3 regions of the Variovorax sp. FG153 genome follow, and region 2 is predicted to be linked to each of the others. Evidence: riboswitches for the same ligand, from Rfam matches in the RefSeq annotation. Region 2 holds a riboswitch; each other region holds the start of a gene.
What was found. A riboswitch is a leader RNA that binds a small molecule or an ion and turns the genes downstream of it on or off. The one in region 2 is predicted to bind cobalamin.

Region 1: another riboswitch for cobalamin. It lies ahead of ACODT0_RS30640 (TonB-dependent receptor domain-containing protein); the one in region 2 lies ahead of ACODT0_RS21060 (TonB-dependent receptor).
Region 3: another riboswitch for cobalamin. It lies ahead of ACODT0_RS36810 (TonB-dependent siderophore receptor); the one in region 2 lies ahead of ACODT0_RS21060 (TonB-dependent receptor).

What each region holds. Positions count from the first base shown of each region.
Region 1 is NZ_JBMDKG010000037.1:62,371-65,640, reverse strand. It holds gene ACODT0_RS30645 (ClcB-like voltage-gated chloride channel protein) at 1-1,449, opposite strand, end outside; cobalamin riboswitch at 1,555-1,802, shown strand; gene ACODT0_RS30640 (TonB-dependent receptor domain-containing protein) at 1,899-3,270, shown strand, end outside.
Region 2 is NZ_JBMDKG010000019.1:91,664-94,933, reverse strand. It holds gene ACODT0_RS21060 (TonB-dependent receptor) at 1-2,069, opposite strand, end outside; cobalamin riboswitch at 2,307-2,592, opposite strand; gene ACODT0_RS21055 (hypothetical protein) at 2,640-2,936, opposite strand; gene ACODT0_RS21050 (hypothetical protein) at 3,182-3,270, shown strand, end outside.
Region 3 is NZ_JBMDKG010000057.1:12,209-15,478, forward strand. It holds gene ACODT0_RS36805 (ATP-binding protein) at 1-930, shown strand, start outside; cobalamin riboswitch at 1,005-1,262, shown strand; gene ACODT0_RS36810 (TonB-dependent siderophore receptor) at 1,447-3,270, shown strand, end outside.

The DNA.
Region 1 (3,270 bases), on a different contig from region 2:
GTACTTCACCGGGTGCTGCAGGAACAGCCGGCTCATCGCCTCGCGGTCGGCCTCGGGGCCGACCACCGTCTGCGCCGGCTGCACCAGGTCGCGGATGTGCAGCGAGCGCAGCCGCAGCTGCTCGTCCTGCTGCTCGCGCCGGCGCAGCGTGATCTCGTACATCGAGCCGGCGTTGGCCGAGCGCGCGACGAAATAGGCGATCACGCCCGCCAGCATCAGCGGCAGCATCACCTGGTAGTTGAGCGTCATCTCGAAGATCATGAGGATCGCCATCAGCGGCGCCTGCGTGGCCCCCGCGAGAAAGGCGCCCATGCCGACCACCGCATAGGCGTAGGGGGCCGACACCGCATGCGGCCACAGCGCCTGCGCGGCATGGCCGAACAGCGCGCCCACCATGCAGCCGAAGAACAGCGCCGGCGTGAACACGCCGCCCACCGCGCCCGAGCCGGCCGTGGCCAGCGTGGCGACCAGCTTGGCCGCGAGCACCATGGCGATCAGGGTCCAGGTCCAGGGCGTGTGCAGCACCGCGTTGACCACGCTGTAGCCATTGCCCCAGACCTCGGGCCAGGGCACCGACACCAGCCCCATCGCGAGCCCGCCGAGCGCGAGCCGCCACGGCAGCGCGAACGGCAGCCGCGCGAACAGCGCCCGGCTGCCCTGCAGCGCGCGCAGGAAGCCCGCGGCCGCGAAGCCCAGCAGCACGCCGAGCAGCGCGAACAGCGGGATCTCCGCGCCATGCAGCTCGGGGAACACCGGCATCTGGTAGGGCGGCTGGTAGCCGGGCAGGGCGCGCATCACGATGTTGGCGACCACCGCCGCGATCAGGATCGGGCCCACGCTCTCCATCACGATCGAGCCCAGCACGATCTCGGCGACGAAGAAGGCGCCCGCGATCGGCGCGTTGTACGCGGCCGTGAGGCCGGCCGCCGCGCCGCAGGCCACGAGCAGGCGCAGCCGCTCGACCGGGAAGCGGAACACCCGGCCCAGCAGCGAGGCGGCCAGCGCGGCGAGCTGCACCATCGAGCCCTCGCGGCCGATCGAGCCGCCGGTGCCGATGCTCACGAGCGAGGAGGCGCTGCGCACCAGCGTCTGCGCCACCGGGATGCGGCCGTCGCCGAGCACGATCGCCTCCATGTAGTCGGAGGTGGCGCTGCGCACCGCCACGCGCTTCGCGAGCACGAGCAGGCCGCCGGCCACGAGGCCGCCCACGGCGGGGAAGGCGATGCGCGCCCACCACGGCAGCGCGCGCGCCATCGCGACCAGGCTGTCGCCGGGGCCGAGCACCAGGTGCTCGAAGCCGCGCAGCGCGGCGCGGAAGCCCTCGGTAGCGAGCGTGCCGAGCAGGCCGGCGACGATGGACCACAGCAGCATCGATTGCCAGCCCGAGACGCCGAACAGGCGCTGCAGGGCGGAGCGCAGGCGCAGCAATGGCGAGGAACGCAGGGTCATGCGGGGTGGTGGTGATGGCATCCCATAGCCCGTCGATGTTAGTGCGCGGGACGCGGCGAGCGTCGGGCGCACGCAACTTTCGACTTAAGGCGCGCGGCGCAACGCCTAGAATCTCGCCCGTTGGTGCCTGCGGCGTGGTTCACGCGCCGCGGTTCAACGGGAAGCAGGAGTGAAGGGACCGGCCGCGCGCCGGCACCGAAGCCGCCTGCGCTGCCCCCGCAACGGTCAAGCAGACGGCGCCGCAAGGCGCCACCCTCTCCACACGAGCCACTGGGCGCCCTGAAACAGGCGCCTGGGAAGGCGGCGAGGGCCGGTCTGCCAGCCCGGATACCGGCCAACAAGGCGGTTCGCGCATGCTCTTCGCTTCGTCGATGCAGGCACGGACCAATGGCGCCCCGGGCGCCGGCGGGGAGGCCGGCAAGGGGCATAGACGTTCGTTCGCTCACTCCATGATTTCCTGCGTTTCCTTCTCGCGCCGTTCGCGCGCTCGCATTCCCGCGTCCCGCATCGGCATGCGCCTGGCCGGCCTGCCGCTGGCCCTGGTGCCGGCCTTCGGCGGCCTGCTGCTGGCCCAGTTGCCGCTGGCGGCCTCGGCCCAGACTCCGGCCGGCGCGCTCGGCGAGACCGTGGTCACGGCCAACCGCACCGCGCAGCCGCTGTCGGACCTGGTGGCCGATGTCTCGGTGATCGACCGCGAGACCATCGAGCGCAGCGGTTCCACCGGCGTGGCCGACGTGCTCGCGCGCCAGGCCGGCATCCAGATCGTGCGCAACGGCGGCGTCGGCAACTCGACCAGCGTCTACATCCGCGGCGCCGAGACGCGCTTCACCGCCGTCTACATCGACGGCGTGCGCGTGGACTCGCAGGCCACCGGCGGCGCGGCCTGGGAGAGCATCCCGCTGGCGCAGATCGACCGCATCGAGGTCTTGCGCGGCCCGGCCGCGGCGGTCTACGGCTCCGACGCCATCGGCGGCGTGATCCAGCTGTTCACCAAGCGCGGCGAGGAGGGGGTGTCGCCCTCGATCGGCGTGGGTGTCGGCAGCCACGGCCTGTTCCGTACCGAGGCGGCGATCAGCGGCAAGGCCAACGCCTTCGACTATTCGTTCGGCGTGGCGCACGAGGAAAGCCGCGGCTTCAACATCCAGCCGCTCGAGAAGCGCACGCTGCCCAAGGACGGCTTCACCAGCCCCGACCGCGACGGCTACAACACCACCTCGGGCAATGTGCGCCTGGGCTGGCAGATCGCGCCCGGCCAGCGGCTCGAGGCCACCGCGCTGTCGAGCGATACCAAGGCGCACTACGACGCCGCCAAGTCCGGCAGCAAGCCGCCGGCCTACTACCTCGACGACCAGAGCCGCAACCGGCTGCGCACCGCCGGCCTGACCTGGTCGGCGCAATGGAACGAGGTCTACAGCACCCGGCTGCAGGTGACCGATTCGCAGTCGGTCTACAGCACCATGCCCTCGTACTACCGCACCGAGACCCGGCTGCGCGGCTACCTGTTCCAGAACGAACTGCGCTTCGGTCCGCACCTGGTGACGGCCGCGCTCGAACGCCGCGAGGACCGGCTCGAGAACGCCCCCACCAGCAGCACTGACAAGGGCCTGGCGCGCAAGCGCTCGCAGGACGCGGTCTCGCTCGGCTACGGCTTCGTGCAGGGTCCGCACTCGTTGCAGCTCAACGTGCGCCACGACGACGACAGCGAGTTCGGCGGCAAGACCACCGGCAGCGCCGCCTACGGCTTCGCGATCACGCCGAAGCTGCGCGTGACCGCCTCGGCCGGCACCGCCTTCCGCGCGCCCACGCTCTACCAGCGCTTCA
Region 2 (3,270 bases):
GAGCGCGGACGGCCCAGCAGCCACTGGTTGCCGCTGTTCGAGAACGACAGCGGATAGCGGCGGTCGCCGAGGTTGTAGCCGCGCAGCGCGAGCTTGAGCGACTTGTTGGCCTGCCAGCTCACCGAGGCGTCGGCCACGGTGTAGGAGCCGATCTTGCGCGAGTTGGCCGCGTCGACCTGGCGCGAGCCGACGTAGCGCAGGCCGAACTCGGCCTCCCACTGCGGCAGGAAATGCCAGTGCAGGAACAGGTTGGCCGCTGCCTCGGGCACGCCGAACGGCGTGTTGCCGGCGCGCGAGACCAGTCGGCCGCTCACGGCCTCGTTGAAGTCGTCGTAGCGCGCGCGCAGCCTGGCCGCATTGGCCCCTAGCCGCAGCGTCGGGGTCAGAGCGAGGTCGAGCGTGGCCTCGATGCCCTCGGACGACTGCTTGCCGACCTGCTGCGAGACGCTGGGGTTGTTCTGGTCGCGCGACAGCAGCTTCTTCTTCTCGATGCGGTAGGCCGCCACGGTCCAGGCGCCGCGGTTATCGGCCAGCTGACGCTTGTAGCCGACCTCGACCTGGTTGCCGGTGCTGAGGTCGAACGGCGCCTGCGTGGTCGAGGTGCTGATCAGCGAGGTCAGCGGATCGGCCGCGTGCGCCAGCTGCGCATAGAAGGACTGCGAGGCATCGGGCGCATACACCGCGCCGATGCGGCCGGTGGCGTACTCGAAGGTCTTCGTGAGGCTGTTGGCCGCGTTGGCCAGGTCGGTGCGCGCCACCTTGGCATGGTCCCAGCGCAGGCTGGCGACCAGCGACCAGCGCTCATTGAAGGCCAGCTTGTCCTCGGCGAACACGGCATAGGTGCTGGTGCGGGTCCGGTAGCGCGGCAGGTAGGGCGACGGCGACTGGTAGTAGCCGGGCAGGAAGACGAAGGGGTCGACCACCGAGCGGCCGCCGTAGGGCGAGTCGCTCGAGTTCAGGAAGTCGATGCGGTTCACGTCGAAGCCCACCAGCACCTGGTTCTTCATGCCGAACAGTTCGTGCCGGAAGGTGGCGTCGGTGCGGTTGCCGACCTGCTCCTGGTCGTGGCCGATCTCGAGGTAGTCGCCGCGCGTCACGCGGCGCGTGGCGGCATTGAAGGTGTAGGTCTCGCTGTTGCGCCAGTGGCGCTGGCTCGCGAGCCGGTAGAGCTGGTTGTGCACGGTGACGGCATCGCTGGGCGTCCAGAGCGCGTCGAGGCGGGTCCACTTGTCGTCGTACTTGAGCTCGGCGTCGTCGACGTTGTAGTTCTGGCGCAGGGTCCGGCCGTCGAGGCGCCCGTCGATCAGCGACACGCCCTGGTAGCGTTGCGGCGACTGGCGGCCCTCGTCGTGCGACAGGGTGAACTGCAGCTCGGGCGAGACGTCCAGCCGCAGCGCACCACCGACGGCCAGGCTCTCGCCCTCGCCGCGCGCCATGAAGCCGTGGGTGGCGCGGTGGCTGATGTCGAAGCGGTACGAAAGCTTGTCGTTGATCGCGCCGCCGCTGCCGAAGGCGGCCTGGCGCGTGGCGTCGGAGCCGTAGCTCAGCAGCGCCTCGTTGTGGATCGGTCCGCGCGTGGGCTTCCTGGGCACCACGTTGATCGCGCCGCCGATCGCGCCTTCGCCATACATGACCGAGGCCGCGCCGCGCAGCACCTCGATGCGGTCGACCGACCAGGTGTCGAACGGGAAGGTGACGGTGCCCGCGCCCGCGAACAGCCGCGTGCCGTCGAACAGCTGCATCACCGAGCCATGGCCCGAGAAGCCGCGTGCGGCCATCGAGGTGCTGCCGTTGCCCGGCGAGGGCGCGCCGGTGATGCCGGTGGCGCGGGTGGCGGCCTCGATGACGGAGACGTCGCCGCGCGCGCGGATGGTCTCGCCGGTCAGCACCTCGATGCTGGCGGGCGTCTCGAGCGGCGTGAGGCCGAGGCGGCTGCCGGTCTGCGTGGGCTCGGCGAGCGACAACGCGGTCTGGGCGCCGGCCTCGACCTGCACCGGCGGCAGGCTGGTGGCGGCCTGCTGCGCGAAGCCGCTGCCGGCCCCGAAGGCCAGGCCGATGGCGGCGGACATGCCGCCGAGGCGGCGGGTGGCCGGGCGACCCCGGTGGCGGTGCGGGCGACGGCCGGCCGCGCCCCTGCGATCGCCTGGCGGCGATGCGTGATCCATGTGACTTCTCCTCCGACCCGCGTCCCCGCAGGTGCTCTGACCGAACGTGGACGCGGCGGGAGGTCGATCGATGGCCGGGACCGGCGGCGGGTAAAGCGAGCACTTCGCCGGCCGGCGGCCCGGACACGCACTCCCGCAGCGTCCGAGGCGGTGACGAAGGCCGGTATCCGGGCTCGCGGAGCGCAGCGGCGCGCAGTCGATACTGCAGCGCCGTTGCGGAAGCCCTCGCCTTCCCACGCCTTGGGGGCGCAGTGGCTGCCGATGCCCTGGGGGCATGGCGTAAGGACGTCCAGATCCGCTGACCGTTGCGGGGGCAGCGCAGGAATGGAGGCGTCGATCCGTGAACCGACGCGTCGCACCTGCTTCCCGTTTAACCCCGTGGCCATGGCATGCATGGCTGGCGGGGCACCTTCGAACCGTGGTGCCGGTGCGTCCTTCCTTCCTCGGAAGAATGGCCGCACCGAACGGCGGGAATTATAGGGAGCGGGTGCGCGCGGGCTCGTCGGGCGTGCGGGTGTCCTGCGGCCGGCCGGGGCCTTCGGTGCCGAACAGCCGGCGCAGCACGCTGACGCCGGCCACCAGCGCGTTCGAATAGCTGGTGTGCGGCTCGATGGCCGCTTCGAGCGGCAGGTAGGAATGCACCGCGCCCTCGCCCGCGGCATCGTCGACCGCCTCCATCAGCACCCAGTAGAACTCGCCGGGCTCCAGCTCGTGGACGGTCAGCGCGAGGTTGCGGGGCGACGGCGACAGGGTGGCGGGGATGGTGTTCACGCGAAGCTCTGGAAGGTGGGCGTTGGCGATGATGGGGGCGCGCCGCCGGGATCGTGGACACGCCCTGTCACAACGCGCGTGTACTCGATCACGTTCACCGCCGGCGAAAACCCTGTGGGCCTCCTGCGACGGGCGTTGGCGCCCACCGTTCCCAGCTCCCGGGCTTCTCCTACATGCGAGCGCCGGTGCGCGGCCTAGTTTCGAAGCGGATCAGCAGCCAGCCAAGACACACAGGAGGCCCCCCAATGAAGCAGTTCAGCCTGGAATCGCGGATGACATCGAGCATCGGCGGCGCGTTCTATCCCACCGGCTACTCGATGGTGATGTTCCCGAG
Region 3 (3,270 bases), on a different contig from region 2:
AACGGCTGGCTGGTGCTCGCGCGCAAGGAGCAGGTCGAGACCATCAGCTGGGGCGGCAAGCCCGAGAAGCACTACGTGAGCGGCCCGCTCGGCCCCCGGCTCACGCCGCGCGGCTCCTTCGACGTGTGGAAGGAGACGGTGCGCGACACCAGCGTGCCCTGGGGCACCAACGACCTCGACTTCGCGCGCCAGTTGCGCGACGAGCTGATCCGCGCCAGCGCGGCGCGGCTGGCCGACACCTACAAGGCCCGCACCGAGCTGCTGGCCGTGCTCGGCCACGACCTGCGCGATCCGCTGCAGTCGATCACGATGGCGGCCAAGCTGCTCGAGCGCAGCCTGCCCGACGGCAGCAACGCCGGCGCGCGGCTGGGCCAGCGCATCCAGACCTCGAGCAGCCGCATGGCGCGGCTGATCGGCCAGGTGCTCGATGCCTCGCGCCTGCAAAGCGGCATGGGCCTGCAGGTGGTGCCGGCGCAGATCGACCTGGCACGGCTGCTGGAAGACGCGGTCGACGAGTCGCGCACCGCCTACCCCGGCTCGCAGCTCGAGCTGGAGGCGCCCAGCACGCTGCCCGTGCTGGCCGACCCCGACCGCATGGCGCAGCTGGTCGGCAACCTCGTGAGCAATGCGCGCCACCACGGCCTGCCCGGCGAGGCGGTGCGCATCCGGCTCGAGCAGGTCGACACGCACGTGGTGTTCAGCGTGGCCAATCGCGCGCCGCCGATCGATGCCGCGCTGGTGCCCGACCTGTTCAGCGCCTTCAAGCAGCGCAGCGTGCCCAACGAGCGCAACAAGGGCGGACTGGGCCTGGGGCTGCACATCGCGCAGGCCATCGTGCGCTCGCACCGCGGCAGCATCGGCTATGCGCACGACGACGGCTACGTGGTGTTCACGGTGCGGCTGCCACACACGCCCACGCCCGCGCCCTGAGCTTTTCGCGCCGGGCGGCGCAAGACCCGCTCCTATAATCCGCCCCGCCGGCCGATGCAAACGAAAGCATCACCCAAGCCGGCACGCGCGAAGGTGCGCCGGTCCCTCGACCGGCGTTAAACGGGAAGCAGGTGACGGGTCCTCCAGGCCCCAGTCCTGCGCTGCCCCCGCAACGGTCGGCGGATTCGCGGTTCTCACGGTCGATGCCCTCGCGGGCATCGTCAGCCACTGTGCCCCGGCATGGGAAGGCGAGGATCGCGGCAACGGCGCATCTCCCCGATGCACCGCGGCGCTCCGCAAGCCCGGATACCGGCCTTCGCCTCGTTCGGTCGCTGCGGGAGTGCAGGCAAGCCGTATCGGTCACGCATGGGCGCGGGGCCGGTCGCTGGCGGGTCCCCTCGGCGTCCGGTTGTTCTCATGGCCCGCGGGAGCGCGGGCCCGAAGGAAACCCTCGTGCGCAACATCTCCCGGCGCGGCCGCGTCAGACCCCACCAAGCCCTCATCGGATCCGGCGTCATGCTGCTCGCCTCGGTCGCTTCGGCGCAGGACGCCGAAGGCTCGCTGCCGCCCACCACCGTCAGCGACCGCAAGACGATCTCCACCGCCACGCGCCAGGAAGCCGACACGCTGCGCCTGCCCTTCGCCACCTATTCGGTCGAACGCGCGCAGCTCGACGCGGTGGGCGCCGTCACGCTCGAGGACACGCTGCGCAGCGTGCCGGGCCTGCAGTACGGCACGCAGGGCAACTACTACTCGCGCTTCGAGACCCGCGGCCTGCGCGACACGCAGGACGTGCTGGTGCTGATGGACGGCGTGCCGCTGCGCCTGCTGCAGGGCAATGCCGACATCACGCTGATCGCGCCCGACCTGGTCGACCGGCTCGAGTTCATCAAGGGCCCGGCCTCGGCGCTCTACGGCAAGAACGCGATCGGCGGCGTGGCGCAGTTCTTCATGAAGCCCGAGCGCGCGGGCGGCAGCCTCACGGCCACCGTCGGCAGCTACGGCCGCCTCGACGGCAGCCTGCGCTACCGCTGGGACTTCGAGCGCGGCAACCTCTACGTGGGCGTGGCCAACAGCGACTACAACGGCTTCCAGCGCGACGCCGGCCGCGCGCAGTCGGCCCTGCTGGTCGGCGGCGATTTCGCCGTCACGCGCAACTGGACCACCGGCTTCCAGCTCTACGACACGCGCGTGCGCGGCGACCGCGGCTCGATCGTGCCGCTGGTCAACGGCAAGCCGATCTTCGGCATCACCTCGCGCGACAACTACGGCATTCCCGACTCCTACGTCACGGGCGACTACCAGTCCTTCTCGTGGAAGAACCGCTTCGAGCTCGGCGCCGGCTGGTCGATCAATCACCTGAGCAGCTTCGCGCGCTACAACCGCTTCTTCGCCGGCGGCATCACCATCGTTCCGCCGCCCGCGGCCGTGAGCAAGGGCTATTCCGAGAGCTACACCGCCGACCGCGGCGTCTACCACGAGCTCGCCGCCACGCACCTGATGGCGGGCAAGGGCTGGAGCAACGAGTTCCAGGCCGGCTTCAACCTCGAGCGCGGCTGGCAAGGCCTCGACTCGCCGAGCTTCAGCAACGCGCCCACCTACCGCGGGCCGTTCTACGACATCCCCGTGAGCAACGTGCGCAACGATCCGCGCGGCGTGCGCGGCAGCATCACCTCCTCGCGCTTCGACCAGGAGGTGCGCAGCGTCTACCTGCAGGACCGCTTCGAGTACGGCCCGGTCGGCTTCACGCTGGGCGTGCGCCACGACCGCTTCGAGCAGACGCTCGGCCGCACGGGCACGCAGGTGATCTCGGCGCAGGAAGGCAGCCACACCAGCCCGCGCGCCGGCGTGGACTGGCTGTTCCTGCAGGGCGATGCCTCCTCGCACGCCGTGTTCGCGAACTGGAGCGAAGGCTTCCGGCCGCAGGCGGTGGCGCTCAACACGCGCGGCGGCGTGGTGGTGCCCGACATCCTGCGGCCCGAGATCACGCGCAGCAAGGAAGTGGGCCTGAAGGGCCGCGCGGCGGACGACCGCTGGAGCTACCAGCTCAGCCTGTTCGAGGCCGAGAAGATCGACGGCCAGCGCTCCTACCGCAACGGCCCCGACTCCTTCGTCTTCAGCAACGCGACCTCGCGCACCAAGGGCATCGAAACCCAGTTGCAGTTCCAGCTCTCGCCGCGCTGGAACGGCTACCTGCACTACACCTGGCAGGACGCGCGGCTCAAGGACTTCCAGACCTACACCGACAGCGGCGCGCGCAGCACCAACTTCGGCGGCTATCGCGTGCGCATGTCGGCCCACAACATCGCCGGCGCGGGCCTGACCTATGCGCACGGCGCC